2 linked regions of the Syntrophobacter fumaroxidans MPOB genome follow. The protein of the gene in region 1 interacts with the protein of each later gene in a pairwise test. Links are inferred from orthologs where the notes say so. Each region holds a gene or a part of one and is shown on either strand. Other genes may lie near its edges.

Region 1 (14,663 bases):
AAATGCTGCGAGCGGGCGGGGCTCCAGGTGCAGGACGTCGTGCTCGAATCCCTCGCCTCCAGCGAATCGGTGCTCGACATGGATGAGAGGCACCTGGGAGTCGCGTTGGTCGATCTCGGAGGCGGAACCAGCGACATCGCGGTGTTCATGGATCATGCGATTCGCTACTCGTGTGTCGTGGGGCTCGGGGGCAACCATATCACCTCGGACATTTCGGTCGGTTTGCGCACGTCCATCGACGAAGCGGAGAAGATCAAGAAGAAGCATGGCTGTGCGCTGGTTGAATGGGTCAACCAGCAGGACATGATCGAAGTCGGCTCGGTGGGCGGGCAGAAGCCGCGTCAGTTGGCGCGGTCTGTGCTGGCTCAGATCGTCGAAGCGCGCGTGGAGGAGATCGTCAAGATCATAGAGTGGGAACTGGTGCGGTCCGGTTACGTGGAATCCCTTCATGCGGGAGTGGTGCTGACCGGAGGCGTCTCCCTGCTTCCGGGGATTCGGGAACTGGCGGAGAAAGTGTTTGACCTGCCGGTGCGCATAGGCGTCCCTTACAACTTCGGCGGACTGGGAGACGTGGTCAAGAATCCGATCTATGCGACGGCCACGGGATTGCTTTTGTATGGAAAGAAACATGGAAACAGGGGACCGATGGAAGAACCGAGCGTGATCAAGAAGGTTCTTGCATCGGTGAGACGTTGGTTCAAGGAATTCTGGTGAGAGGTTCGGCCTCCGGGGCAAGAGACTGCTTTCGGGGTGTGGAGGCCGGCGGCTCGCCAGTGCGAACGCGGCCGGAATGAACGGTCCCCCGGCGCTTGTCGCCGGGCCGATCCGGATGATGGCATTATCGACAAGTCATGTGGCAAGGGGGAAAACTCTTCGCGACTATGGAGCTCATATGACTAGGAAAGAACAGAAGAGGGGGAAGGGACGAAATATGGAAAAAACACCAGATGCCATGGCAGTCAACCGGGCGAAAATCAGCGTACTGGGGATTGGTGGCGGAGGCGGAAACGCCATCAACAACATGATCAACGCGGGCCTTGATGGAGTGCAGTTCATCGCGGCCAACACCGATTTTCAGGTGCTGGCCCGCAACCAGGCCGCCACCAAGATTCAGCTCGGCACGAACCTGACGAAAGGGCTCGGCGCGGGCGGGAATCCGGAAATCGGGGCAAAAGCGGCCCAGGAAGACATCGACAGGATTCGTGAAGCCGTCGACGGGAGTGACATGGTGTTCATCACCGCGGGTCTTGGGGGCGGCACCGGCACGGGTGGAGCCCCCATTGCGGCCCAGGTGTGCAAGGAGATGGGAGCGCTGACCGTTGCGGTGGTGACCAAGCCGTTCGTGGTCGAGGGCCGGGTGCGCCAACGCAATGCCGACGACGGTCTGAAGTCGCTCCAGGACGTGGTGGATACCCTGATCACCATTCCCAACAACCGGCTCCTTTGCCTGGCGGATCGCCGCGCCACATTCCTCGAAATGATCAAGCGCGCCGACGATGTTTTGCTGTACGCGGTGAAGGGCATTTCCGATCTCATCATCAAGGATGGATACATCAACGTCGACTTCAACGACGTGAAGACGGTGATGGCGGAAATGGGCCTCGCCCTGATGGGAACCGGTGTCGCAAGAGGTGAGAACAGGGCTACTCAGGCGGTACAGCAGGCCATCTCCAGTCCGCTCCTGGAGGACATCTCCATCCATGGCGCCCGTGCCGCCCTCATCAATCTTTCCGCCGGTCCGGATCTGGGCATGCATGAATTCGAGGAAGCCCTTTCCATCATCCAGAAGGAGGTCAACGAGGAGGCGAACATCATCCTCGGCATGGTCATGGACCCGAACATGGGTGATGAAATAAGGGTCACGGTGATCGCGACCGGCATCGGACGGATGGAACAGCCGCAACGGCTCGAGTCGTCTCGTCCGAAGAGAATCAAGCCGGAGGGAATCGTTCCCGACCCCGATTACGACTACCTGCAGGTGCCGGCCTTCGTTCGTCATCGCACTCCCAGGGAGCCTGCCCAGGTGGAACAGCAACAACCCCGCAGAAGGACTCTTCTGCAGAAACTGACGGGAGGCAACGCCGAAGAAGAGGATCTGAGCATCCCGACCTTTATTCGCCGTCAGGCGGACTAGGCTTCCGCCGGCTCGATGATCGTCCCTTCTCCATCGTCGCCGGAGAAGGTTGAAAAAGCGAGTCTCTATCCCCTGCCACAGCCCTCCCCCCCTCCTCCGGGGGGAGGGAGTCAGGTTGTTTTCCCCTTGCCCCGGGGCCCGGAAGCCTGGATCCGCTATCGCCCGACGACGTGGTTCCAGGGTTCCGGCTCTCCCTTTCGGTATGAATTTCCTATGCTCTTCAACGTGAGGCAGCGACATCGGCGATGGCTGTCGGAAGAAACCGGCACCGTCATCAAGGACTGGAGAGGAAGAGTCCGGATCGGTCTGGCTTTTCCGAACCGGTATGCCGTCGGTATGTCGAACCTGGGCTTCCAGACGGTGTATGCCGCTCTGAACGGTTTTGAAGACGTCGTGTGCGAGAGGTTTTTCTACCCCGAATCCGAAGACCTCCCCGCGGTTCGGCAGAATCCTGGCCGCCTCTTGTCCCTGGAATCCCAGCGCCCGGCACGGGACTTTGACCTGTTCGTCTTCTCCGTCGCCTACGAAAACGACTACGTCAACGCGATCGAGATGTTGAAGCTGGCGGGATTTCCCGCGCGTCGCGAACAGCGAAACCGCGAGCATCCCCTGCTCGCCGCGGGTGGAGTGGCGGTGTTTCTGAATCCGGAGCCCCTTGCCCTTTTCCTGGATTTCTTCTTTATCGGCGAGGCGGAAGCGATTCTCCCGGATTTCCTTCGTGTCCTCAATGAGAAGGGGGAAAGCGGTTGTTCCCGCTCCGAGTTCCTCCGGGAGCTTTCCGAGAGAGTCGCGGGGATTTACGTGCCTGCGCACTTCGAACCCGCGTACCGGGAGGACGGCACCCTCGAGCGCATCTCTCCGCTGCCCGGGACCGGTGCGCCTCAGCGGGTGGTCTATCGCAGGGCCGACCTGGACAGGGCTCAGCCCTGTCATTCGGTCATCCTCACGCCGAATACGGAATTCAGCAGTACGATGCTGCTGGAAATCGGGCGAGGGTGCGGAAGAGGTTGCCGATTCTGCGCGGCAGGCTTCGTCTATCGTCCAATGCGTTTCCACAGTGCTGAAAGGCTGCTGCGGGCGTTGAACGCGGGAGGTGAGCGGCACCCGAGAATCGGCCTGGTGAGCGCCGCCGTTTCGGACCATCCGGAAATTGGCTTCCTCTGCCGGTCGCTGCTCGAAGACGGGCGTTCCCTGTCGTTTTCATCGCTGCGGGCGGATACGCTCACTCCGGAAATCGCCTCGGCCCTGGAATCGAGCCGTCACCAGGCGGTGGCCATCGCTCCCGAGGCGGGGTCCGAGCGTCTTCGCAAGGTCGTCAACAAAAACCTCGACATGACGCAGATTCTGACCGCCGCGGAGAGGCTCACCGAAAAGGGGATTCTCCATCTGAAGCTCTATTTTATGATCGGGCTGCCCACTGAATCCGCCGAAGACCTGGAAGCGATCGTGGATACGGCCAAGGCGATCAAGCACCATGTCCTGAAGATCAGCCGGGGGCGGAAACGACTCGGAACCATAACTCTGAGCGTGCATTCATTCGTTCCCAAGCCGTTCACGCCTTTCCAATGGGTTGCGTTCGCCGGGGTGGGGGAATTGAAGAACCGGGCGAAATGGATTCGGAATGCTCTCAAGAAAGTTCCCAACGTTCGGGTGCACTTCGACCTGCCCAAGTGGGCTTACGTGCAGGCACTGCTTGCCAGGGGCGACAGGAGGGTGGGAACCCTGCTGGAGAAGGTGGCCTTGCGTTCGACCCCATGGAGCAAGGCATTGCGCGAGCACGTGATCAACCCTGATTTCTGGGTGATGCGCGAGAGGGGACGCGACGAGGTGTTCCCGTGGGAAGTGATCGAGCACGGCGTCAGGAGAGATTACCTGTGGCGGGAATACGAGCTTGCCCTCAAAGGCGAAAGCACGCCGGAATGCCGCCCGGAGGAGGATTGCCGCCGTTGCGGGGCTTGCGCGCCTTGAGCTTGCGATTCTTAAGGATCCATTGATTTGGGTCGATTTAGGCTTTATAATTTTTTGCCTTGAGGTGAGCGAATTCAGTGCACGGCGCACCGGTTCGGGCGGCGTAGAGGGCGTTCCCGCCGGAGGCTAACCAGCCCGTCGAGCGCCGTTCACGGGGTTTATCCCCGTCCGGAAACACACCGCGTTCGTATTGTCCCGTGCGCGGAACCGTTCAATTGAGGTCGAAGTTGAATTCGTGATCGATCGCGGCTTTTTGCAGCATGGGCGCCGGCAGGCAAATTTCACGGAGAACGAGAAGACATGCCTCAACAAGACTACTACGGGGTGTTGAACGTTTCGCCCGAAGCTTCCTCGGAGGAGATCAAACGGGCGTATCGCAAGCTGGCTCTAGAAACGCATCCCGACCGCAACCCCAACGACCGTAATGCCGAGGAGCGCTTCAAGAGAATCAACGAAGCCTACGGCGTGCTGTCCGATCCCGGCAAACGCTCCCAGTACGATCAGTACCGGAGACTGGGGGTTCATCAGGGCCCCGGCGGTTATGGGCGGCCCGGTTTCGGCTATTCCCAGGAAGAGATCTTTCGGGATTTTGTCAATAACCGTCACGCCAATGATGTTTTTGCGGAAATGCAGCGGGAATTCCAAAGGATGGGATTTCGCTTCGACGAGCGTTTCATCAACCGGATCTTCTTCGGTGACAAGACGTTCACCATTCAAGGCTTTTTCTGGGGCGGCCCCATGGGAAGCACAAGCATGAGGCGGCCCGGTTCTCCGGCTGCCGATCATCCCGGGACCGCCTCCGGTCGCGACGGAGCGGATGGGCCCGGAGCTCCCGGTCCCATGGGAATCGTCAAGGAGGGGCTATCCCTCCTGTATAAGGCCGGAAAGAAGATCGGCGGATACCTCATCGACAAGGTGCTCGGCCAGGAGCCGCAGGGCGATCGGGCGCGTCCGGGGGAATTCGACATCACCTACAGACTGGTCATCTCTTCGCACGACGCTGCCAGAGGGACCACCGTCGAGGTCGAGCTTCCTCATCTCCAGGACGGAAAGCGGGTCGCCGTCACCATCCCGGCTGGAGTGAGGAACGGGATGAAGCTGCGCCTCAAGGACATGGGACGTCCCTTGAGCGGCCTCACCCGTGGGGACCTCTATCTTCAGTTGCAGGTGGTGTGATCCTTTCCGGGCATCCGAAATCCTGATATTTCAACACAAGTACGGGCGGGATAATCCCCGCCCGTACTTTTTGGAAACAGCGCCGCATCCTACGGGCTGCACAGCAACCGCGCGAACGCATTGCCGATGGTGTGAAGATCGTCCGGCAACAGTGTTCGCGTATCCATCAGGAATTGATCGGATTCGATTCGACCGATGATCGGCGGGTCGTTGTTTCTCAGGAAACCCTCGATCTTTTGGGCGGAGATCTCCGTCCCGTGGACGGTTACCACCCGTGTGGGAAGATTCTGGGCAGGGAGCGAGCCCCCGCCGACCTGGGAAGAGCTGCTCCGGACTTCGACGACAAGCCGCTGTTGCGTGTCGATTTGCCGAATCAGGGAACAAAGCGCTTGTGCGGTATCGTTGAGCGCATCCGTGGACAGCGCGATCATTCTGAGGACGGGGATGCGCTCAATGGCCCGATTTTCGTCGCGATACAGGCGGAGGGTCGCCTCGAGCGCGGCCAGAGTGAGCTTGTCCACTCGCAGTGCACGGGTGATGGGGTTCTTCTTGCACCGATCGATGAGGTCCTTCCTCCCCAGGATGACGCCCGCCTGAGGTCCCCCCAGGAGCTTGTCGCCACTGAAGGTCACGACGTCCGCTCCGTTGCGGACGGCCTCCCGAACCGTGGGTTCCCCCGTCAGCCCATACCTGGACAGGTCGATGAGGGAACCGCTGCCGAGATCTTCCACAACGGGCAATCCGTGCGCTCTTCCCATGGACACCATTTCTTCGAGAGACACTTCGGCGGTGAACCCGAGGATCCGGTAATTGCTGGTGTGCACTCTCATCAGCAGGGCGGTGCGGTCGTTGATCGCCGAAACGAAATCATGGGGATGCGTCCGGTTGGTGCATCCGACTTCGCGCAGGAGGGCGCCGCTCGAGCGCATGACGTCCGGAATCCGGAAGGAACCGCCGATTTCCACCAGCTGTCCGCGGGAGACGATGACCTCCATGTCCTTCGCGAGGGTATTCAGCACCAGGAAGACGGCTCCGGCGTTGTTGTTGACCACCAGGGCGCTTTCCGCTCCGGTCAATTCACACAGAATCGATTCCGCGTGAACGTACCGCGATCCTCTACGGCCGAGCTCGAGATTGTATTCGAGGTTGTTGTAGGTCCGGCAGATGAGCTGGAGCCGCTCGACCGCTTCCCGCGGAAGCAGGGATCGGCCGAGGTTGGTATGAACGATGATGCCCGTGGCGTTGACTACATTGCGGAGCGTAAAGCTGCCGGCGGCTTCGATCCGCTCCAGGATGGCCTGCACCAGGGTCGCGTGCTCCGGTTCTCCCGGGGCGTCGCCCGGAGCCCCCTCGATCAGCCGTTGTCGGGTTGTTTCCAGAACCTGGCGAATACAGTCAAGGACCAGTCTGCGGGGATGTCGGTCCAGGGCCTCGCGGACGGCATCCGCCTGCAGCAGGGCATCGACGCTCGGGAGACGGCGAAGCAAATCTTGCATGGAAGTCTTTGACATCGGCTATACCTTCAACGTCATGAGTCGCGCATCGGTTCACGAGGGCGTCGCACCATCCGCAACGAATGTCACCTGGACAAACCACAACCGGTCATTCATAAGAAGGCAAGCGTCATTGCCGAAAAAACCGCGTACCGGAGGGTTTTATCGGCCTGCGGCCTTTGCGGGAATGACGCCGACGGTTCTCATGCTTCGTCACGATCGCCGGCTCATGGTCGGTCCCGTGGCCGTGCCCCGGGAGGGCTTATTTTCACTGTTCGTTGCGATCCCGGGCTCGTGGCCGTTTGCGGGAAGCGCGAGAAGGCGTCTTGCCCCCCTCCTCGAACGGCCTGTAAAAGAAGGGATGCACCGCGAGAATGCTTCCTTTCTTTTTTCGTCTTAGTTATATTTATTTATTTGTGATTTGTAAAACACTGGAAGCTTGAAGAACGGAATTTAATGGTGGAACTGGTGCGCGATCAGAGATCGTACGGGCCATCTGAGACGCTTTTTGGAGCGGAATCGTTCAAGACCGATTCCAGGGAGATACTGGCCTTTCTGGGGGAATCGCGGGAATCGGCCGTTCTGAGAGGGGCTCAGAAACCGGCGGTGGCCTATCTTCTCGCCAGGGGAATGGCGACGCTCAAGAGGCCGTTCCTGCTGGTCACCCCCACGGACCGGGAAGCAGAAAGCTTTGCCGAGACAATAGCCTTCTTTGCCGGGAATGACTTGCACCGGCAGGACGTTCCCGCGGACCGAAGAGTCTGGTGCCTCCCTTCGCGCTCCGGCCAGAAATCCCAGTCCCTGGGTAAAATGGCGACGATGGCGCGCCGCATGGAAACCCTTCATGCCTTCCGCGCGTCCATCGGGTCCAACGTGTTCGTGACTTCGGCGGTGGCCCTGATGGAACGGCTGCTGCTGCCCGAGGTTCTCCTCGCGCATTCCGACTATCGGGTCAAGGGGGAAACCGTCGAGCTCGAGACGCTGTGCGCGACACTAGTGGAGCGTGGTTACTATCGCGTGTCACTCGTGGAAGAATACGGCGATTTCAGCATCCGGGGCGGAGTGTTGGACGTCTACGCGCCGCTGTACAGGTGGCCGCTGCGGCTCGAATTCTTCGGAGACGAGCTTGAATCGATCCGGCTCTTCCATCCGAGCACGCAGCGGTCCATGGGGATTCTGGAAGATGCCGTCCTGCTTCCCGCAAGCGAAGTCATCCTGGATGTTTCCGCCAGGGAACGCGCCCGGGAGGCCGTCTACGCAGACGTGCGGGAGGGACGCCTCACGCCGGCGGCCGGTAATGTCTGGCTGGACAAGCTTCAGGAAGGACACCAGTTCGGGGCGTTTGAATCGATCATGTCCGTCTTCTACGAGAAGACGGTGACCGTGTGGAATTACCTGGACCCGGCGACGGTTGTGGTCTGGTCGGATGCCTTGCAGATCAGAAAGATCATGGAGGAATTCTTCCTTCATGCCAGCCGGGATTGGAACGAGAACCATTCGCCCCATGAATGGAGGAGGCCTCCGTCGGAGCTGCTGGAGATTCCCGAGCGGTTGATCGCCGACGGGGAGAGTTTTCAGCAGTTGATCGTCAATTCCCTGTCGGGCGGGACCGAGCCTCGCGCGGTTTTTGACATGGGGACGTCGGGTCACGAGCAGCTTGCTTTGAGCGTCAGGGCGCATGCCGAGAAAGAGCGATTGCTCGAGCCTCTGGCCAGGCAGTTCCAACGGTGGAGGGAAGAGGGCATTTTGTCTTTCCTCGTCTGCCGTCAGAAAGAGCAGGCGGGGAGACTGAGCGAACTGCTCGAGGGGCACGGCACGGATACCGTTCTCACCCTGCTTCCTTTCGGAGCGGAATCGTATGAGGCGCCGGCCGTCAAGGTGATTGTGGGCTCCCTGGACCGCGGGTTCGTGTGGCCCGCGGAACGGCTGGCCGTGGTGGCGGAAGAGGAGATCTTCGGGAAACGAACGCGCCGCCGGTCCGGGAAGAGCGTTTCCGGGCTCTTTCTGAGTTCCTTTCAGGATCTGCACATCGGCGATTTCGTGGTGCATGTGGATCATGGGATCGGAGTCTACAAGGAACTGGTGCACCTTGCCGTTCGGGGAATCGAAAGCGACTTCCTGCTGCTCGAATACCAGGATGGCGACCGGCTCTATGTTCCCGTCGACAAGCTGCAGAAGGTTCAGAAGTATCTCGGGCTGGAAGGGCAGCAGCCCAAGATCGACAAGCTGGGCGGCAGGTCCTGGGAGACGGCCAAAAAGAAGGCGCTGGAATCGGCGGAGCGTGTCGCCGAGGAACTGCTGAGCCTGTATGCAAAGCGACAGATCGGCGAGGGCTTCCGGTTCTCTCCGCCGGACAGCTATTTTCAGAAGTTCGAAGCGACTTTCTCATACGAAGAGACTCCGGATCAGATGAGGGCCATCGACGACGTTCTGGATGACATGGCATCCAGGCGTCCGATGGATCGCCTGATCTGCGGGGATGTGGGTTACGGGAAGACGGAAGTGGCTCTGCGTGCCGCCTTCAAGGCCGTGATGGACGGCAAGCAGGTGGCGATGCTGGTGCCGACCACGGTGTTGGCCGAGCAGCATTACCAGAGTTTCACCGAGCGATTCGAAGGCTTTCCGGTCGTTGTGGAAACTCTGAGCCGGTTCAAGACCCCGGCACAGCAGACGCTGGTCCTGAAGGGGCTAAAGAACGGCACGGTCGACGTCGTGGTGGGCACCCACCGGTTGCTGCAGTCCGACGTTGCCTTCAGGGACCTGGGCTTGCTGGTCATTGATGAAGAGCACCGTTTCGGTGTGAAACACAAGGAGCGGATGAAGGAAATGCGGGTATCCGTGGACGTTCTGACGCTCACGGCGACCCCCATCCCCCGTACTCTGCATATGGCCCTGGCGGGCATCCGTGACCTGAGCACCATAGAGACGCCCCCCCAGGACCGGCACGCCATCGAAACGTTTATCTGCAAGTACGACGAGTTCACCATTCGGGAGGCGGTGTATCGGGAGTTGCGGCGCAGCGGGCAGGTCTTCTTCGTTCACAACCACGTTCAGAGCATCTACCAGACGGCAAATGCCATTGGCCGGCTGATTCCCGAAGCGAAGATAGCGGTTGCCCACGGACAGATGAAAGAGCGGGACCTGGAAAAGGTGATGCTGGATTTCATCCGCAGAAAGATCGACGTCCTGGTTTGCACCACAATCATCGAGTCGGGCCTGGACATTCCCGCGGCGAACACCATCATCATCAACCGCGCCGACAAGTTCGGCCTTGCCCAGATCTACCAGCTGCGGGGACGAGTGGGGCGGTCGAGCGAACAGGCCTTCGCCTACCTGCTCATTCCCGGAGAACATCTCATCAGTCGGGATGCTCAGAAACGGTTGAGGGCCCTGCTCGATTTCAGTGAGCTGGGCGCGGGATTCAAGATAGCCCTCAACGATCTGCAGATCCGCGGAGGCGGAACGATCCTGGGTTCCTCCCAGTCGGGGCACATTGCCGCGGTGGGCTATGAGCTCTACCTCGAGCTTCTCGAGAAGACGATCAAGGAAATGAAGGGAGAAGAGCGCGAAACGGAGTCCATTGACCCCGAGATCAACGTGCCCCTTTCGGCCTTTCTGCCGGAGACCTTCATTCCCGACAAGGACCAGAGGCTCATTGCCTACAAGAGGCTCGCCACGCTGGCGGAACCGGCGGCGGTGGACGATCTGGCCGGCGAATGGCGAGACCGTTACGGACCCTTTCCGGAGGGTGCCAGGAACCTGGTCATGCTGGCCAAGATGCGCCTGCTCTTCAAACGTCTGGGGGTGGTCCGCCTGGACAGGGACAAGGATTTTTTCTCCCTGCATTTTGCGCCGCGAGTCAGCGTCGATCGGGTTGCGGCATTCCTTGGGGAGAAGAAATGCACTTTCGTGGTCGAAACGGACCGCAGGGTGAAGGTGGAGATTTGGGGTCGGCATTTGGCTCAGCAGGTTCTGCGCCTGAAAAGAATCTTGCAAGAGCTTGCCGAACGTGATAGTGATATCAAGTCAAATCGATAGGTTAAGAGACCAATTCCGGGGGTGTTTTCATGCGGATGGCGGGTTGTGTTCTGTTGGTGTTGTTCTGCGTCATTGCGGCGTCGGGCAGGTGCGCTGCGGACTCCTTGGACCGTATCGTCGCGGTGGTGAACGGCGAAATCATTCTTTACAGCGAGTTGCAGGAGCGGTTGCAACTCGTTCAAAAGAGCCTTCCTGAAACGAGAACGAACGATCCCGCCCGCAAGGCCGCGATCGAACGGGAGCTGTTGCAGCAGATGACGCGCGAGAAGCTCACCGAGCAGGAAGCAAAGCGTCTCAAGATCACCGTGACCAAGAAAGACGTGGATGAGGCCATCGCCTTTGTGATGGCGGACCACAATGTCAGCCAGGCCCAGATGGAGGCGAGGCTCAAGGAGAGCGGCCAGTCCATGGAGGAGTTTCGTAAGGTGCTCACAAAAGATCTGGAGCGGGACCGCCTTCTGGAAAGAGTGCTCAAGTCCAAAATCCTTATTTCCGAAAAGCAGATTGATGCTTTTTTGAGCCAATCGCCGCCGGAAGTCAGAGTGGAGCCCCGAGGCAAGGAAGAGTACCGGCTGGGGATCATTTTCCTTCCCGCCTCCGACGGGGCTGAGGGCAAACAGGCGGAAAAGCGGGCGCGGGAGATTCGGGAGAAGTTGAAAGCGGGCGAGGATTTCGCTGCAATGGCCAGGCAATACTCCAAGGGACCGGCCGCACAGGACGGCGGAGACGTGGGGTTCGTCAGCCTTGACGAACTTGCCCCTTTTATCGCGAAGAACGTAAAGGATCTGAAGATAAATCAGCCGTCGGATGTTGTGAAAGGCGGGGACGGGTATTACATCTTCCTGGTTACCGATGTTCGCAGGGCGGAAATGCAGGCCGCTCAAAATTCCCCGGCGACAAACATGCGCGAGAGGGCCCGCAGGCAGCTCTACCAACAGGAGATGGCGCGCAGGTTCGATGAATGGATCAAGGACCTGGAATCACGGTCTTTCGTAAAGATCTCACTCTAATCTCGGTGCTGTCCATGAGAGAACTCGCGGTTTTTTTGAAGTCTGTGAGGCTGGAGCGCGGGATCACCCTGGATTCCATCTCCCGGAACACGGGGATGAGCCTGAGCACGCTCAAGGCATTGGAAGCGGCCAATTGGGACAAGCTCGACAGCCTGCTCCTGGTCAAGAATTTCGTGCGCGCCTATTGTTCGGCCCTGGGGATCGATTCTGCGGCGGTCCTTGAAAAATATGCCGCGGATATTCGGGCCTGCAATCGGCAGAATGAATACCTCGCACGGTATGCGAAGTGGAGCAAAGTCAAGCGTTCAAGGAAGCGTTTGGGACCGTTTGGAATGCTCTTGCTGGGGATAGGGTTGTCCGGCCTCGCGTCAGGCGGGGTTTGGATTGCCGAGAAACGTGCCCGGGTGAGCCAGACGCCTCCGATTGCCAAGACGGTTTACAGCCAGCAGGAATTTCCCACCGATCTTCCGGTCAGAGCGAATCCCGTCGCAAAGCCCGAACCGAAAGTGGAGCCGGCACCTGTCGCGCCCGTCGTCGAAACCGCGGCGGCTCCTGCGGTGAAGGAACCCGCGGAGACCCCGGTTCAACAAGAGGTTGTCGAGGCGGGGGAAGTCAGGACCGCCCAGGCGAGCGGCCTTCCCAACGAGGTGCTTGCCGCCGGCGAGCCCGCTGGTCCGTCCGAAACCGCCAGGAAGCACGTCTTTGCGGTGGCGGCTTCCGAGAAGACCTGGATCCAGGTGGAAATGGACGGCAGGATCACTCAGAGTGCCATGTTGCACCCGGGTGAGACGCGGGAATGGAAAGCCGAGAAGGGCATGCGCGTCGTGGTGGGCAACCTTGGCGGCGTCCGCATGAGTTGGAACGGACGTCCCGTCGATGCCCCGGGAAGATCGGGGCAGGTCCTGCGCTTTCACCTTCCGGACCCGCAGTATGTGAAAGAATAGGCTGATGCGGGGCACTGCATGCCAAGGGGCTCCGCCGCTCACAAGTCCGTCGGGGAAGCTGGCCATGTTTTTTGCTCCGTTTTCCGGCCCGCACGGCTCCAATCCCGCCTGCAACCGCTCACGACCGATATGAAGACAACCCGCACCGAAGCGATTATCCTGAACACCAGGGACCACGGTGAGTCCGATCGGCTGGTCGGCCTCTACACCAGGTCCGGGGGACGACTGCAGGGAATTGCCAAAGGCGCCAGGCGGAGCCGCAAACGATTTGCGAATACCCTGGAACCGTGCAGCCTGGTGGAACTGCAATTCCGGGAAAAGGGGACCCTGGTCTGGCTTGAGTCCTGCAAACTCCTCGAACCGTTCCTGTCTTTGCGCACGGAGCTGATTCGGTGGGGGATTGCCGCGCTGATCTCTGAAATCGTTATAGAAATGGTTCCCGAAGGCGATCCGCAGCCCGAATTGTTCGAGCTGCTCAAGGAAACCCTCCGGCAATTGTGCGAAGACAAGGACTCGTTGAATGTGGCGCTCTTGTTTATCTTCCGCTTCCAGGATAAGATGGGTTATTTACCTGCCCTGGAAAATTGCGGGATTTGCGGGCGATCATTGAGATCGGCGACGAAGTGGTGCTGGCAGGTGGACCGGGGCTTGCTTGCCTGCCCCGATCATCCCGTCGAGCGGGTTCGTGCCCTCGAACTGGATCTGGGCACTTTGCTGTTGATTCGCCAGTGTCGAAGCCTGTCGTTGGACAGAATCTGGCGTCTCCGGTTTTTGCATGACACGAAGGTTCAGTTGTTTTATGGTTTATTGGATTGGGTCCGCGGTCATATCAGGAAGGAATTGAAAAGCCTGAAGCTGCTCCAGCAGGCCCATTCGACATGAACCATCAGGCTGATCAGAGGATTCGGTTTGGAATGGTTAGCTCAGTTTGAGGGTATCGCACGCACTTCGCCTTTCCTGGCTCTCTTATTGGCTTTCTGTGGCGGCGTGCTGGCGAGTTTCACCCCCTGCACGTACCCCATGATGCCCATCACCGTGGCGTTCATCGGTGGAAAGGCCAATGGGAGCCGATGGAGGGGATTCATCCTCTCTATTTTCTACGTGTTGGGCATGGCGGTGATCTACTCCGCTCTCGGAGCGTTCGCGGCCATGTCGGGCCAACTTTTCGGAACCTTGACCGCAAACCGTTGGACCTATCTGCTGGTCGGGAACGTGTGCCTTTTCTTCGGTTTGGCGATGCTGGAAGCCGTTCCCCTTTCCCCGCCGGCCTTTCTCAATCGGCTGCAGGTCAAGGACATGCGGGGGCATGACATACTGACGAGCGTCCTCCTGGGTGGAGCATCGGCCCTGGTGGTGAGCACCTGCACCACTCCAATCCTGGGCGTGCTGCTGACCCTGGTGGCCACGAGGCAGGACGTGGCCTGGGGCATCGGCATGCTTTTCGCCTTCGCGTATGGCCTCGGAAGTCTCGTTATCATCGTGGGCACGTTCACGGGACTGCTGACTTCCCTCCCCAGGTCGGGGGTCTGGATGAGACGGGTGCAACGGTTTTTCGGAGTGATAATGATCCTCGCGGCTGAGTATTTCTTCATCAAGACAGGAGAATTCTGGTTATGAATCGGTGGGGTACCTGGCGTTTCTGCTGCATTGCACTGATTGCTCTGACCTTTGCCGGGGGATTGGCATGCCCTGTGGGGCCGGCATCCGCTTCCGAGGCGAAGATGATGCTGACCGGCCTGTTCGGGTCCGACCCCAAGGCCCCCGACTTCGAACTTCCCGACTTGGACGGCAACAAGATCGCCCTCAGCAAGTACAAAGGCAATCGTCCGGTCCTTTTCTATTTCTGGGCGACCTGGTGCCCTCACTGCATGGCGGCCAAGCCTGCCATCATGTCCATCCG
Region 2 (14,636 bases), 680 kb from region 1 along the record:
GGCCGGACCCGAATTGCCCGCCTTGTCCCGCACCGCGATGGAAAGCGTTTCTCCCGCCCGAGCCCCGATACTCACCGTAAAGCTGCCGTCGGCGTTCGCGGTGACGATTTTTGTCTCTCCGGTGACACTGTTTGTCACCACCACCTCGGCCCCGCCTTCCACGCTGCCCGCGGCACCTGTGACGGTGACCTGGCCGTCGACCGGGTCGCTCACCGCGATGAGCCCCAGGTCGGGAATGCCCGGAGCAACGGTGTCCAGGGTGAGGTTCAGGATGAGCCGGGCGTTGTTCCCCGCCCGGTCCACCGCCATCAGCTCAACGGTGTTCGTCCCTTCGCCCAGGGTGATGGTTCCCGAAAAGCTCAGACCTTCCCCCAGGGTGAGCGGCAGCCCGTTAGAGGTGAGCGTTGCCGGCTCGCTCACACTCCCGGCAATCGCCTGTCCCGCCTGGTTGGTCACCAGGCCCTGCGGCGGGGCGCTCAACGTGATCCCGGGAGGCACCGTATCGATCGTGAAGCTCACCTGCGCCGGTCTGGAGACGTTCCCCTCGTAGTCCTTCACCGTGGCAATCACGGTATTTTCCCCTTCCCGCAGGACGGCCGGAAGGGCGCAGAGGGCGCCGGTATCGGTGGCGCTGCACACCCCCGCGCAATCGCTCCCGTTGACCCTGAAGAAAAGGCTCCCCGGGTCCACGCCCGTTCCGGCGTCACTGTAAGTCACCGCGATTTCCGGCGACGACGTGTTGATCCGGGTTCCCTCGGCAGGACTCGTGATGCCTACCGCCGGGGGCGCCGCGTCCCGGTAGAGCACAACGGCATGCAAGCGGGTCCGGTGGGCGGCGTCGGGATCGAAAACGCTCGATACCGCTCCCGTCGCGCTCACGTGAGCCAGGAACTTCCCGTTCACGACCCAGGCGGAACCGTCCAAAACGTCCGGAGCAAGATCGTTCGGGCCTCCGCCTTCCCGCCCTTGGAAAGGATCGACTTCAAAGAGCGTCTTCCCGTCGCGATCCAGGCGCGCGACCGTTCGCTCCCTCGCAATCCACAGCCCGCCCCGGCCGTCCGCGCCGATCCGCCGAATCCGGTGAAACCGTTTTTCGAAGAGGAGCGCTCCGTTATCGTCATAGCGCTTCAGGAAGTGATCGAGAGCGATCCAGAGGCCCCCCGAAACGGGGTCGAACGCAATGTCGCGGACTTCGGAGCGACGACGAAGCTCGATTCCCCCGACGGCATGCCCCTCCTGGTCGTAGGCGGTGACGGCCCGGTCGGTCGCAACCCACAGGTGCGACTTCGAACGATCCAGGGCAATCCCCCGAATCGGGTGGTGCAGCTTGAGGGAAACCTTGAGCTCTCCCTGCACGTCGAACCGGAACAGCCATTCCCCCGCGGCATGCCAGACCGCCCCGTCGGCGGGATCGACCGCAAGACGCGCATCCTCCGTTCCGACAGGACCCGGCGGTCCGCAACCGTCCCGTTCGTGGTGGTGCCGGTACGGAAAAGGAATCCGCAACAATTGCGCGCCGGCGAAATCAAAGGCGTAAAGAGCGTGATGCCCCCGCGCCCAGACCCTTGCGTTCCATTCGTCCACCGCAATCGCGCCGACTTCTCCCGCGGTATCGACCCGCAAAAGGAGCGCTCCCGTCCCCGGGGCGACTTTCGTCATGCCCCGCGAATCCCCGATCCACAAAGCGCTGACGGCATCGGGACGGGCCGATTTCAAGGTCTCGCTGTGAATGGAAAAACCCAGGAGGAGAGTGACAAGAATTGTCATCACGATTGCCGGCAATGAATTTCTTCTAGAAATCGCTTTTTGCCCCCATTCGTTCTCGTGTTCGCGATTGATTCACAGCTCATCTGCATCCAAGGGCAAGGAATCCAAACACATTCACACGGGCTACAGTATCCATCGGAATGGGTAAACCACTGACCTAAGACCAAGATTTGCATATTTTGAACGTCAGTGAAACACTACGCAATAAATGTGCCGCAAGGGGTCAAACCTACACTTTTCACATTTCTTTATAAACCGGCGGCTCACATCAATGCATAACGATTGGAATCGTCATTCCCGAGGGGATCGGCAAGGTGGGCAGGGGTCCTGCGTGGCCATGATCAGGCTGAGCCTCATGCACCCGCCCTTGTCATGATCGATGTGAAACCCGGCGGACGCCGGCCCCTCCAGGTGGGCGTTCCGCACGTGAGCTCCGGATCGTTTATAACACCGAGCCCCGGGCCAAGGGCATTAAAGCCGTGGGCTGCGCTGCGCTTGGCGCACTCCACAGGGCCCCAATGGCCGGCAGGATTAAGGCCCGCGGGCCTCATGATTGTGTGCTGCGCCGTCGCGCACCCCACCCTTGTATGTTGGGTATGACGGCAGGGAAAATGGTATTGAGACCGTGAGTTGCGCTGTCGCGCACCCCCCGCCTTACGCGACTCAATACTCGAGAAGGAACACTGTTGCTATGCGATTTGGCTTGCCGTGGGCAGATCACAACGAAGGATGAAAATGTGCCGGGCCGAAACTATTCTCCCACGAAGATGCGGGCGACGATTCTTGCGGGTGCGGGCGATGATTCTTGCGGGGCGGGTCTTGGTGCGGTCAAAGGGGTCCGGTTTCGTCATGCGGTGATACCCCTTAGCTTTGACGCCGAATCGGAGGAATTCGAGGAACTTGAGGGGAGTCGGGGCCCAGCAGGCGGGACTACCCCTTGTCTTTCCCCTTGGTGAGCTTTGCCTGCTGCTTGGTTTTCTGGGCGGCCGCGCCTTTCTTGGAAGGGCAGGCAGCGGCCGACCGGGTCGCTTTCGAAGGCTTTTTGGATTGGGCAGCGGCGCTTTTCTTCGCGTTGCCGGACTTGCCGGTATCCTTTGACTTCGCGATCTTGTCCCGGGAGGATCTCGTCTTATTGACGGCCGCCATTTGTTTCCCGGAGCCGGCTTTTTCCGCCACGCGGAGATCCTTTACGGGCTTTCCTCGAGCGGTCCGCGCGTTGATCTTGCCGCCCTTTGCGGACGTGTCCCGGCACACCTCGGCCGGGGCTCTCTTCGAAGACTTACCCGAGGACTTCGCAACCTTCACCGCCTTGTCGCGCCCGGACACCTTCACCACCTTGTCATGCCGGGACGATTTGCCCGACTTGGCCGTCTTAGAGAGCCTGATCCGCGCGGCTTTTCCCTTCCTGCCGGAGCCGGCCGGGACCCTCACGTACGACGGCCTTTGTTCCCCGAAGTCGTCGGAGGCAAGGGTTGCATATCTCATGTCCGCCAGTTCCGGAGCGACCTCCGCGAACCCCGCTTCCAGCAGCTTCGTCGTCTCGCGCAGCCGGACCCCCGGAGTGGGCGCTCCCAGCACCACCGCGAGGATGCGCGTGTTCCCGCGCCTGGCGGTCGCCGTGATGTTGTAGCCCGACGCGCAGACGAACCCGGTCTTCAGACCGTCCACGCCGGGACAGGTCGCGAGCAGCCGGTTGGCGTTGTGGTGACTTGAAGTGCCGTAACTGTAGGCCTGCATCGAATGGATGGTCAGCGAATCGGGAAAGCGCCTCAAATAGGCGATGGAAAGCCTGGCGATATCCCGGGCTGTCGTGAGCTGCCCTTTGGCCGGAAGGCCGTTCGGCGTCATGAACCGGCTGCTGTTCATGCCCAGTTCCCGGGCCTTGGCATTCATTTTCCGAACGAACGCTTCGACGTTTCCGCTGATGTGCTCGGCCACGGCCACGCAGGCATCATTGCCGGACACCACCGCCATGCCCTTGATGAGCTCTTCCAAGGACACGCGCGTGCCGGCCTTCACCCCCATGCGGGACCCGGTCGTCTTCGCGGCGCGGGAGCTGATTTCCACCCGGTCGTCCAGGCGGATGCGGCCTTCCCTGATGGCGTCGAAAACAATGTAGAGGGTGAGGACCTTGGTGATGGAAGCGGGAGCAATGAGGTCATCGGCATTCTTTTCGTAGAGAACCACGCCGTTGGACATATCGACGACCATTGCCGATCGGGCGTTCACGGTAAACGGCGCGGCCAGGACCGATTGAACCGATACGACACTCAACGCCAGCGCCAGCCCCCATGCCGCAAACCGCCATCGATCCCGCATCGCTCTCCCCCTCCCCGTCGAATCGGCACGGCGCCGATCCGACTCCGCGTATCACACAATTCCGATTTGCCGTTCGCCCCCGCCGACGGCCGGTACCCTCCCCGATCCCGGCACAGTCGCGACTTCACGAAAAAGCTCAACGATTAACAGTGTATCGTTAGACTCGACTGATTTGTCAACAAAAAAACTTCATCATCAATCCATCATCGTTGATGATTTTTCCACTCTTACACTCTTTACGGAAAGAAAAGCAAAGTCCATAACGGATAAATTCTCGGATATCGCCCGCGGTGAACGAACTTTTTGCAAACGGCTCGAAACATTTGCTATAAGGGGATGATCGACGGCAACGGACAGAACCCACACTACAGCGCAAATTGAGGAAGGGAAACGAAAAATGATCGGTCGCATGCTCGACTTTCTCTCCAAGGACATGGCCATGGATTTGGGTACTGCAAACTCGCTCATTTACGTGAGAGGGAAAGGCGTGGTTCTGGACGAACCTTCAATGGTCGCCCTCGACAAGGAAACCAACCAGGTGATTGCCGTGGGCAACGAGGCCAAGAACCTCGTCGGGCGGCACGGGAGGAACACGCTGATTTCCCGCCCCATGAAAGACGGGGTCATCCATGATTTCGAGACGGCCACGTTCATGATCCGATCGTTTCTGGGGAAGGTGTTCAAGCGGTTGCCCCTTTCAAAGCCCAAGCTGGTGGTGGCGGTGCCGGCAGGGATCACTTCGGTGGAGAAGCGGGCGGTGATCGAGGCCTCGGAGATGGCGGGAGCGGGTAAAGTCAGCCTGATCGAAGAGCCCATGGCCGCGGCGATCGGCACGGGCCTGGCGATCGATCAGCCCGCGGGGCAGATGGTGGTGGACATCGGCGGCGGGACCACGGAAGTGGCGGTGATCTCGATGTTTGCGGTCTCCTGCAGCGAGTCGTTGCGAGTGGCCGGAGACGAGGCCAACGAGGCGATCTGCCAGTTCATGCGGCGCGAGCACGGGATGAACATCAGCGAAACCATGGCGGAAGTCATCAAGATCAAGATCGGCTCGGCCGTGCCGCTCAAGCGAACCCTGGAGGTCAAGCTTCGAGGCAAGGACCTGGCCACGGGCATGCCCAAGGTCGTCTCCGTCACCGACGCGGACATCCGCGATGCGATCAAGGAACCGACCATGGCCATTGTCGAGGCGGTGCGCAGGGTGCTGGAACGGGTTTCCGCGGATTTGGCTTCGGACCTCGCCGAAAACGGCATCTGGCTGGCGGGGGGCGGGGCTCTGCTCAAGGGCCTGCGCATGTTGCTCCACCAGGTCACGGGCCTGGAGGTGAAAAAGTCCGAAGACCCTCTGCGCGCGGTCATACGGGGCGCGGGGGCCGCCACCGAACATTACGACTACTACCGGGACGTCTTCCTGAACTGATGGGCTCCATCCAAGGCGACGGTTTCACTGCAAAGCAATGGAGCGAGGGAATGATTACCCAGCCTTATCCGGGTTGCGGCCCGCGCACAGGCGCGAGGCCGGCTTGAAGTCGCGGGACGAAAAGAGCCTGCCGCGGACGGCCTCCCCCGGCGTGCCCGGCAATCCCCCCGCCCGGCCCGGACGGCCTTTTCCGTCCAACCGTTCGCCCGGTCGCTCCGGTGCGTCAAGAATTCAGTCCTTCACCGGTCGTCGCAACGCCCACCATAGAATTCGAGCTCGAAACCGACACCGAACCCCGATTCGCGGGACAGGTCGTCGCAATCGTTCGAAAACTTGATGTCATCCACTATCACTTCATGATATGTAGAGCTCTGCGTGATACCCCCCCTTTCGCGAACGCCGTTTGACTGGATAGCGACGGCGTCCGGCAACTTCAACGGCCTCACTTGTTCAGGCGTTCCGATTGAAGCTGGAACTGTCGAGTTTTCGATGGAGCTGTCGGCGCATACCGACGGGAGACGTTCGTGAGTCGAGGGAACGAGAAGAATTCTCGGTTTTCAGATAGTGTTACATTGACAGCCTCAAGCCTTTCCGTTAGCATTTTTTTGGGGTGGACCGGGGCTGCAGCAATACGAGTGGGCGGATGTTCCGCGCTCGATTCCCGTCAACGGCGGCTGACCGATCCGGCAAAACGCAGGGGAACGCCATGATATTAGGGTTGGATGTGGGTGGCACTCATACCGATGTCGTTCTCATCGACAAGGACGGCATTCATCGCCAAACGAAAGTCCCCACGGACCATGCCGATTTGCTGGGGTGTGTCCGGGCGGGCATCGAAGGGGTCACCGGCGGAATCCCCCCCGACGGCATCAGCCGGGTGGTGCTGAGCACGACCCTGACGACGAACGCCATTATCGAAGGCAAGACGAATGAAACCGCAGTGATCGTATCCGCCGGCCCGGGTGTCGACCCCGAATTCTTTCGGACCGGCCCTCATTACTACTGCGTGGCCGGCTCCATCGACCACCGCGGCCGTGAAATCCAGTCCGTGAAAACTTCGGAAATCCAGGCGATCGCCTCGAAGCTCAAGACCGACGGGGTCCGGCAGGTGGCGGTGGTGAGTAAGTTCTCCGTGCGGAATCCGAAGCACGAGACACAAGTCCGCGACATCCTTGGAGATTCCTTCTTCAACGTGGTATTGGGCCACCGCCTTTCGGGAAACCTGAATTTTCCGAGGCGTATCGCCACCGCGTACCTCAACGCCGCAGTCTGCGAAACCCATCGCAGGTTTTTCGATGCGGTCCGGGAATCGCTTGAAAAGAAGGGATTGAACGTTCCCATTTACGTGCTCAAGGCCGACGGGGGCACCATGAGCCTCGAGGCATCGCTCCAGTGCCCGGGCCAGACCATTCTATCCGGGCCGGCGGCGAGTGTCATGGGTTCCTTGCCGTTCGCCTCGGAGACCGAGGAAACCCTCGTCCTGGATATCGGCGGGACTTCGACGGACATGGCGATATTGATCCGGAAAGTGCCGCTCCTGGACCCGCTGGGATGCGAGTTGGGCGGGTACAAGACATTGATCCGCGCGCTCAAGACGGTCTCCATCGGCCTCGGCGGGGACAGCGTCGTCCGCCTGGCGGACGGCGGGCTTTCCATCGGGCCCGACCGGAAGGGCCCGGCCATGGCTTATGGAGGGCCTGTGCCCACCCCCACCGACGCGCTGTTTGTGCTGGGCAAGGTGAACGACGGCGATGCGGGGTCTTCCCGGCGCGGGCTGCAGCCCATTGCCGACGGCCTGGGGATGTCCCTGGAGGATACCGCCAACCGTGTCTTCGACGAAGCCTGCCGCAAGATCCTGTCCGCAGCGGGGGAGATGATTTCGAACATCAACAGCAAGCCCGTGTATACGGTGCAGGAACTGCTCGGAGGTTACCAGGTGCGGCCCGGCGAAATCCTCGTTCTCGGAGGGCCGGCGCCGCATTTCGCCCGGCGCCTGGGCGACTTCACGGATTCACGGGTGCGGGTTGTCCCCCGTTGGCAGGTGGCCAACGCCCTCGGAGCCGCCCTGGCCAAGAACACCTCCGAGGTTACGCTCTTTGCCGATACCGAGAGAGGTATTGCGGTGGCACCCGAAGAGGATTTCTACAAGACGGTGAAGCGCGACTTCGACCGGGAATCGGCGGTCCGGTTGGCATTCGATCTGCTCCGGGACAAGTGTGTCAAGCAGGGGGCGGTAGAATCCGAGCTGGAAATGGAAGTCATCGAAGACATTCAGTTCAATATGGTCCGGAGCTTTTACACCAGCGGCCGAAACATACGCGTGAAAGTCCAGGTCAAACCCGGCCTGATTCCCGGCTACCGGGAAATTGCGGACCGGCTGGCCGAATCGGTCCCGCCGCAGACATGAGGCGTCCGGTCCGCCCGGCGTTCTTCGAGTGAAGGCGGCAAGCCGGGCGGCGTTATACGGGAACTCCGCCCCGAGCCGTTCGCTTGCCTGAAAGGAGCGAGGACATGCTTACGAGCAAGACGAGAACGGGTGTGGTCTTCTTCCCCGCCTTCGACTGGGCGATCAGTGCGACCCACCCGGAGCGGGAAGAACGGCTGCTCTACACCCAGGACCAGGTGTTCGAGGAAGGGTTGCTCGACATCGAAGGCGTGATCGAGTTCAAGCCGGACCTGGCGACGGTTGACGATATCAAGCGGGTCCACTTCTGCGTGCCGGATGAAATGAGCGTCGTGACCGAATCACACCTGATCAGCGCCGGCGGGGCCAAGACCGTCGGCATCCAGGTGATGGAAAAGCACATCGAGCGGGGGTTCGCCCTGGTCCGTCCGCCCGGTCACCATGCCATGCGGGTCGTGCACGGCGCGCGGGGATTTTGCAACGTGAATATCGAAGCCATCATGATCGAGTACCTGCGGAAAGCCTATGGCATCGACCGGGTGGCCATCGTCGACACGGACTGTCACCACGGTGACGGAACCCAGGACATTTACTGGCACGATCCGGACACGCTGTTCATCTCCCTGCACCAGGACGGCCGAACGCTCTACCCGGGCTCGGGGTTTCACTACGAAATCGGCGGCCCCACCGCGGCGGGCATGACCGTCAACATTCCGCTGCCGCCACGAACTTCCGAGGAAGGGTTTCTGTATGTGCTGGACCAGGCGGTGCTGCCGATTCTCGAAGACTTTAAGCCGGAGCTGATCGTCAACTCGGCGGGGCAGGACAATCACTACACCGACCCGATCACGAACATGAGCTTCTGCGCCCAGGGTTATGCGGAGCTCACCCGCCGCCTCAAGGCCGACATCGCGGTCCTCGAGGGGGGCTACTCCATCGAGGGCGCCCTGCCCTACGTCAATGTGGGAATCCTCCTGGCGATGGCGGGACTCGATTTCAGCCAAGTGAGGGAACCGGACTACCAGCCCGACAAGATCCGCCAGTCCGGCGAGGTCACCAAGCACATCCACCGGGTCGTGGAAGAGGTCCTGGCCGGATGGAAAAAGGCTCCCGAGATCCGGAAAAAGCAGCTTTCGGGCAGGAAGTTCGCCGAACGCGAGCGGTCCATCTACTACGACACCGACAATATCCTCGAATCCCAGCGGGAAACGCTGCGGGTCTGTCCCGACTGCAGCGGGGTTTTATCCATTGATTCGTCAACGGACACGGGCTACCATATACTTGCGGTGCACATCCCCAGGAAAGCCTGCAAAGAGTGCGTCGACCAGGGGGTCAAGTGGTACGATTCCGCGGACGCCCGTCGTTTCAACAGGATTTTCCTGCAGGACAGGATGAACGATCAATATCTGGTGCGCAAGGGTTGAACCCGTCCGATATGGAACCGGTTTGCGTCAAAGATTTCACGCTTCCCGAGCTTGAAGAGTGGGTTCAGGGCATCGGGGAGCGTTCTTTTCGGGCTCGGCAGCTGTTTCGCCACGTCTACGGGCGTGGCGTTCGCAGTTGGAGCGAATGCAGCGATTTGAGCAGGATGTTCCGCGTTCAACTGGAACACGGCGTGGAGCTGGACGCCCTGAGTGTCCTCAAGAAAGAACAGGCCGACGACGGCACGTCGAAATACCTGTTCGGCCTGCGCGACGGTCATTCCATCGAAGCCGTACTGATTCCCGACCTTCCCCGCTCGACCTTGTGCGTTTCGAGCCAGGTAGGGTGCGCCCTGGGGTGCAAGTTCTGCCTCACCGGGTCCCTGGGGTTCAAGCGAAACCTCTCCGCGGCCGAGATCGTCGACCAGGTGTGCCAGGTGCAGCGCGACCTCGGGTCCCGATCGCGCATCACCAACATTGTGTTCATGGGCATGGGAGAACCTCTGGCCAATTTAGATTCGGTCCTGAGAGCGATACGCGTCATCGCGGAGCCCAACGGAATGGCGTTTTCTCACCGCAGGATCACGCTTTCCACGGCCGGGTTGGTTCCACAGCTGCGCCGGCTGGGGCGGGAGTCCCCCGTGAACCTGGCGGTCAGCCTCCACGCCGCCGAGAATGAACTGCGCGCCGAGCTCATGCCCGTCAACCGGACCTATCCATTGGAAGTGCTGATGGCCGCTTGTCGCGAGTACCCGCTCCCGCCGCGCAAGCGAATCACCTTCGAGTACATCCTGCTGGACGGAATCAACGACGATCCGAAGCAGGCCAAGCAACTGGTGAAGCTGCTCCACGGCATACGGGCCAAGGTGAACCTCATGCCTTTCAATCCACACCCGGGCTCGGTTTTTCGAAAACCTTCCGAACAGCGCGTTTTGGCTTTTCAGGAAGCGCTTCAAAACGCACGGATCACCACCCACGTCCGGCGCAGCCGGGGCGGCGAAATCGGCGCCGCCTGCGGTCAGCTCGTGGCGGAATACGGATAGAACGCGGCGACTTTTGTTCTGAAGGATACGGAGCTTCGGGACGATTATGAAAGATGGAGAGGAGCGTTGACATTGGATCCCGATTTTTCTAAGAATGATGGGTTGCTCCCGGTCATCGTGCAGAGCGCCGACGATGACAAGGTCCTCATGCTGGCCTATATGAACGAGCTCGCCTGGCACAGAACCCTGGAGACCGGCAAGGCGCACTACTGGAGTCGGTCCAGGCGGAAACTGTGGCAGAAGGGCGAAGAATCGGGAAACGTTCAGACGATTCGGGAGATTTTGCTGGACTGTGACCTGGACACGATACTGCTCAAGGTTGTGCAAACGGGCGGAGCGGCGTGCCACGACGGGTACGAAAGCTGTTTTTACCGGCGCTATGCGGACGGGAAGCTCGAGGTGGTCGGCAAGCGCGTGTTTGATCCGAAGGAGGTTTACAAGAAGTGAAGCAACTGGCTCTGGGCGTACCCAAAGGAAGCCTGCAGGAATCCACGATAAGGCTGTTTCGCCAGTCCGGGTGGAAGATCTCCCTCTCCGACCGGAACTATTTCCCGGAAATCAACGATTCGGACATCAACTGTTCCATATGCCGCGCCCAGGAGATGTCCCGCTACGTGGAGAGCGGGACCTTCGACGTGGGGCTCACCGGCCGCGACTGGATCATGGAAAACGATTCCGACGTCATTGTGGTGACGGATCTCGTGTATTCGAAGGTGAGCCAGCGTCCCGCCCGCTGGGTGCTGGCCGTGCCCATGGATTCCCCCGTGCGCGATCTCCAGGACCTTCAGGGGAAGAAAATCGCCACCGAACTGGTGAATTTCACACGCCGTTATTTTGAGACCGAGGGGGTGAAGGTCAACGTGGAGTTCTCCTGGGGCGCGACGGAAGCCAAAGTCATCTCCGGGTTGTGCGACGCCATCGTGGAAGTCACCGAAACGGGAGCGACCATGCGGGCCAACGGCCTGCGCATCGTCAAGGAGCTCATGCAGTCCAACACTCAGCTCATCGCCAACCGGCAGGCATGGGAAGATCCCTGGAAGCGGGCGAAAATCGAGCACATCTCGCTGCTCCTCCAGGGCGCGTTGCGCGCCGAGGACCTCGTGGCCCTCAAGATGAATGTCCCCGAGGAAAAACTCAACGAGGTCATCAAGCTGCTTCCCAGCCTCAACGCGCCGACCATCGCGCATCTTTACATGAGCACCTGGCTGTCGGTGGAAACCGTGGTCTCCAAGAATATTGTCAGAGAGTTGATCCCCAGGCTCATTCAAGGGGGAGCGGAAGGCATCATAGAGTATTCCCTCAATAAGGTGATCTGATGTTAAGGACAAAAAGGTTGCAGCTGTTGTGCGTCGTTGCGGTTCTGCTGTGCGTGGCGTGCGCCACGCCGAGTAGTAAGAGTACGCCGGGACAGTACAGCGCCGAACAATTGCGGGTAATGGGAGAGAAGTTCCTGGCGGCCGGCGATTCGATTCAAGCCGTGAAGTATCTCACGGCCGCGGAACAGAAGACCCCCAAGGATCCCACTCTTCTCTACTATATCGGCGTTGCCTACAGCGGTCGGAACATGCACGCAGAAGCGCTCTCCTACTATCAGAAGGCACTCGCGGAGAAGCCGGACTACCCCGAAGTCTATAACGCCATGGGGGTGCTCTACGCCGGTCGGGGGCAGTACGATCAGGCCCAGGCCGCCTTCCAGAAAGTGCTCGCCAGCCCGTTCTACGAGACGCCGCAGTTTGCCCGGTACAACCTGGGACTCGTCTACGAAAAGAAAGGGGACCAGCAAGCCGCTCTCCAGCAGTACCAGGAAGCCGCCCGGCTCCAGCCGACACATGCCCTGTCCCATCACCGCACGGCCATGATCCTTGAAGCGCAGGGTCGTGCCGGTGAAGCGCAGAAAGAGTTCGCGATGGCATTGCAGTACTCGCCCGACCTGGCCGAGGCGCACATGCACTACGGCATCCTGTGTTTCGGCACGGGGGATTTCGACACCGCCGTCCATTCGTTTGCCCGCGTGATCAGACTCATGCCCAATACGGTCGAGGCGGACGAAGCCCGCAAATACCTGGACCGGATCGCCGCGGCCCAGGATGCCGCCTCGCGTTCCATGCCCTTTCACCCTCCCGAGAGACGGGTCCGCATGGAAGTGATCCCGCAACCCGATGAGCGCTACTCGGAACCGCCTCAGCCCACGTTCCGGACGCTTCCTTCCAAGCCGTCCCCGGAGCCGTCGCGGATGGAACCTCCCGTACGAGTCGAAACGGCTCCAGGGGTGGATGCGGCAGTGAGGATGGAACCGCCGGCAAGACTCGAGCAGCCTGCCGGTCTGGAACCGCCCCCCAGGGTTGAGCCGCCGCCGAGGGTGGAGCCCCCCGCCGATGCCGGACCGAGCAAATCCGAGTTGAGCGTCGTGCGTGACGGAAATACGATCAGAGTGGAACAGATCCCCAAAGCAGGACTGCCCCTCAAAGCGGAAGAACCCGCAAGAATGGAGCCGCCGGGAAGGATCGACCAGGGCGCCAGGGTTGAACCGCCTGCCATGCCGGAGCCGCCCGCGCGAGTGGAACAGCCCGTCAAGGTGGAAGAACCGGGCGGCAAGGAAGCGATCGCCGTCACGGACAAGGCCCCGCCCGCGGGCGCGGCGGACGCGCCTGCGGTCGAACCCGACCAGGCTCCGCCACCGCCGCCCCAGTTCAAGTTCGTGGTGCAGGTCGGGTCATTTCCCGAAAAAGCAAATGCCGAGGAAATGCAGGCCTCACTGCTCAAGAAGGGCTATGCGACGGTGCTCAGACGGGTCAAGGACCGTACCCGGGGCATGGTCTACGTGCTGCAGCTCAAACCCGTCGAGTCCCTCTCCAAGGCCAGCACGCTGGCGACCCAACTGGAAACCGAAGTCCAGGGCACACCGACGGTTCTGAGGGTGCGGGCCGACTGATTCGTTTTTCAGGCAAGAACGTCCAATTCCCCTGACGCCGGGCAGGATCGAGTGCGCGCCTGCCGGCGGTAGAGGGTGGAATATCGCCTTCCCTTCGGCGCCCAGCCGGTTTATCATGCATTTCGAGTCGACGGTCCCACTACACCTCCACATCTCACGCTCATGCGGGAAGCTCTGGAAAGGCGGGTATTATCATGATCTGCAGACGAGTCGAGGAACTCAAGTCATTCATCGTCATGGACGTTCTGGAACGCGCCCAGGAAATGGAACGGGCCGGGCAGTCCATTATTCATCTCGAAGTGGGGGAGCCCGATTTCAACACCCCCGAAGCCGTCAAACAGGCGGCGGTTCGCGCCTTGGAGCGGGGAGAGACCCATTACACCCACAGCCTCGGCCTCGCGCAACTCCGGGAAGCGGTCTGCGATTACTACGAAGAAACTTACGGCGTGAGCAACCTGGAGCCCGAGCAGGTGCTGATCACGTCCGGGACTTCACCGGCTTTCCTGGTGGCCATGGGCACCATCCTGAACCACGGCGAGGAAGTGATTCTCTCGGACCCTCACTACGCCTGTCATCCCAACTTCGTCCGCTTCCTCGAGGGCATTCCGAAGTTCGTCCCCGTGTACGAAGAAGACGCCTTCCAATACAGGCCGGAAGCCATCCGGGCGGCCTTGACGCCGCGGACGAAGGCAATCCTCATCAATTCGCCCGCAAACCCCACGGGAAATCTGCTGGAACCCGACCGCATGGCCGAAATCGCGGACATGGGCCGACTCGTTTTGAGCGATGAGATCTATCACGGTCTGGTCTATGAAGGGCGGGCCCGCTCGATTCTCGAATTCACCGATAACTGCATCGTCTTCAACGGCTTTTCCAAGCTTTTCGCAATGACCGGCTGGCGGCTCGGGTACCTGATCGTCCCCCCGAGGATGGTCCGTCCCATGCAGAAGATGCTCCAGAACTTCTTTATCTCCGCGAATTCCGTGGCACAGGCCGCCGGATATGTCGCTCTGACCGACCCCTGTGTCCGGGAGGACATCCGGCATATGCTCGACCGGTACAACAAGCGCCGGCAGTTCATCATCCCGCGCCTGAGGGAAATCGGCTTCGGAATCACGGTGGAGCCCACGGGGGCCTTCTACGTTTTCGCCAATGCCCGGCGGTTCACCGGCGATTCCTATGCCTTTGCCTTCGAAATCCTCGAAAAGGCCAAGGTCGGCATCACTCCCGGCGTGGACTTCGGACCGAACGGAGAAGGCTACGTCCGGTTCAGTTACGCGAACTCCCTGGAGAACATCGCCGAAGGGCTGAACCGGATCGAGGACTACCT

What was found.
Region 2: the proteins of ftsZ (region 1) and rlmN interact in binary tests that used the Escherichia coli proteins (3 or more experiments, as listed by UniProt). The link is inferred for Syntrophobacter fumaroxidans MPOB from one-to-one orthologs.

The regions. Positions count from the first base shown.
Region 1 is NC_008554.1:4,241,503-4,256,165, forward strand. What follows is about bases 105-3,032. They hold ftsZ (cell division protein FtsZ), read left to right. Parts: upstream 105-931; coding sequence 932-2,134; downstream 2,135-3,032. Other genes in these bases: ftsA (cell division protein FtsA), read left to right, coding at 105-714; SFUM_RS17945 (radical SAM protein), read left to right, coding at 2,348-3,032. Also shown: more of ftsA, read left to right, coding at 1-104; more of SFUM_RS17945, read left to right, coding at 3,033-4,102; SFUM_RS17950 (DnaJ domain-containing protein), read left to right, coding at 4,403-5,278; selA (L-seryl-tRNA(Sec) selenium transferase), read right to left, coding at 5,368-6,789; mfd (transcription-repair coupling factor), read left to right, coding at 7,228-10,809; SFUM_RS17970 (peptidylprolyl isomerase), read left to right, coding at 10,845-11,819; SFUM_RS23000 (helix-turn-helix domain-containing protein), read left to right, coding at 11,771-12,763; DNA repair protein RecO, read left to right, coding at 12,893-13,645; SFUM_RS17985 (cytochrome c biogenesis protein CcdA), read left to right, coding at 13,673-14,380; SFUM_RS22085 (peroxiredoxin family protein), read left to right, coding at 14,377-14,663. UniProt on the Escherichia coli protein: Essential cell division protein that forms a contractile ring structure (Z ring) at the future cell division site. The regulation of the ring assembly controls the timing and the location of cell division.
Region 2 is NC_008554.1:4,920,735-4,935,370, reverse strand. The notes cover bases 8,459-11,359. They hold rlmN (dual-specificity RNA methyltransferase RlmN), read left to right. Parts: upstream 8,459-9,345; coding sequence 9,346-10,374; downstream 10,375-11,359. Other genes in these bases: hisG (ATP phosphoribosyltransferase), read left to right, coding at 10,818-11,359; hisI (phosphoribosyl-AMP cyclohydrolase), read left to right, coding at 10,441-10,821; SFUM_RS20905 (histone deacetylase family protein), read left to right, coding at 8,459-9,334. Also shown: SFUM_RS22235 (D-alanyl-D-alanine carboxypeptidase family protein), read right to left, coding at 2,698-4,086; SFUM_RS20915 (rod shape-determining protein), read left to right, coding at 4,484-5,506; SFUM_RS20910 (hydantoinase/oxoprolinase family protein), read left to right, coding at 6,213-7,913; more of SFUM_RS20905, read left to right, coding at 8,018-8,458; more of hisG, read left to right, coding at 11,360-11,690; SFUM_RS20885 (SPOR domain-containing protein), read left to right, coding at 11,690-13,306; SFUM_RS20880 (pyridoxal phosphate-dependent aminotransferase), read left to right, coding at 13,501-14,636.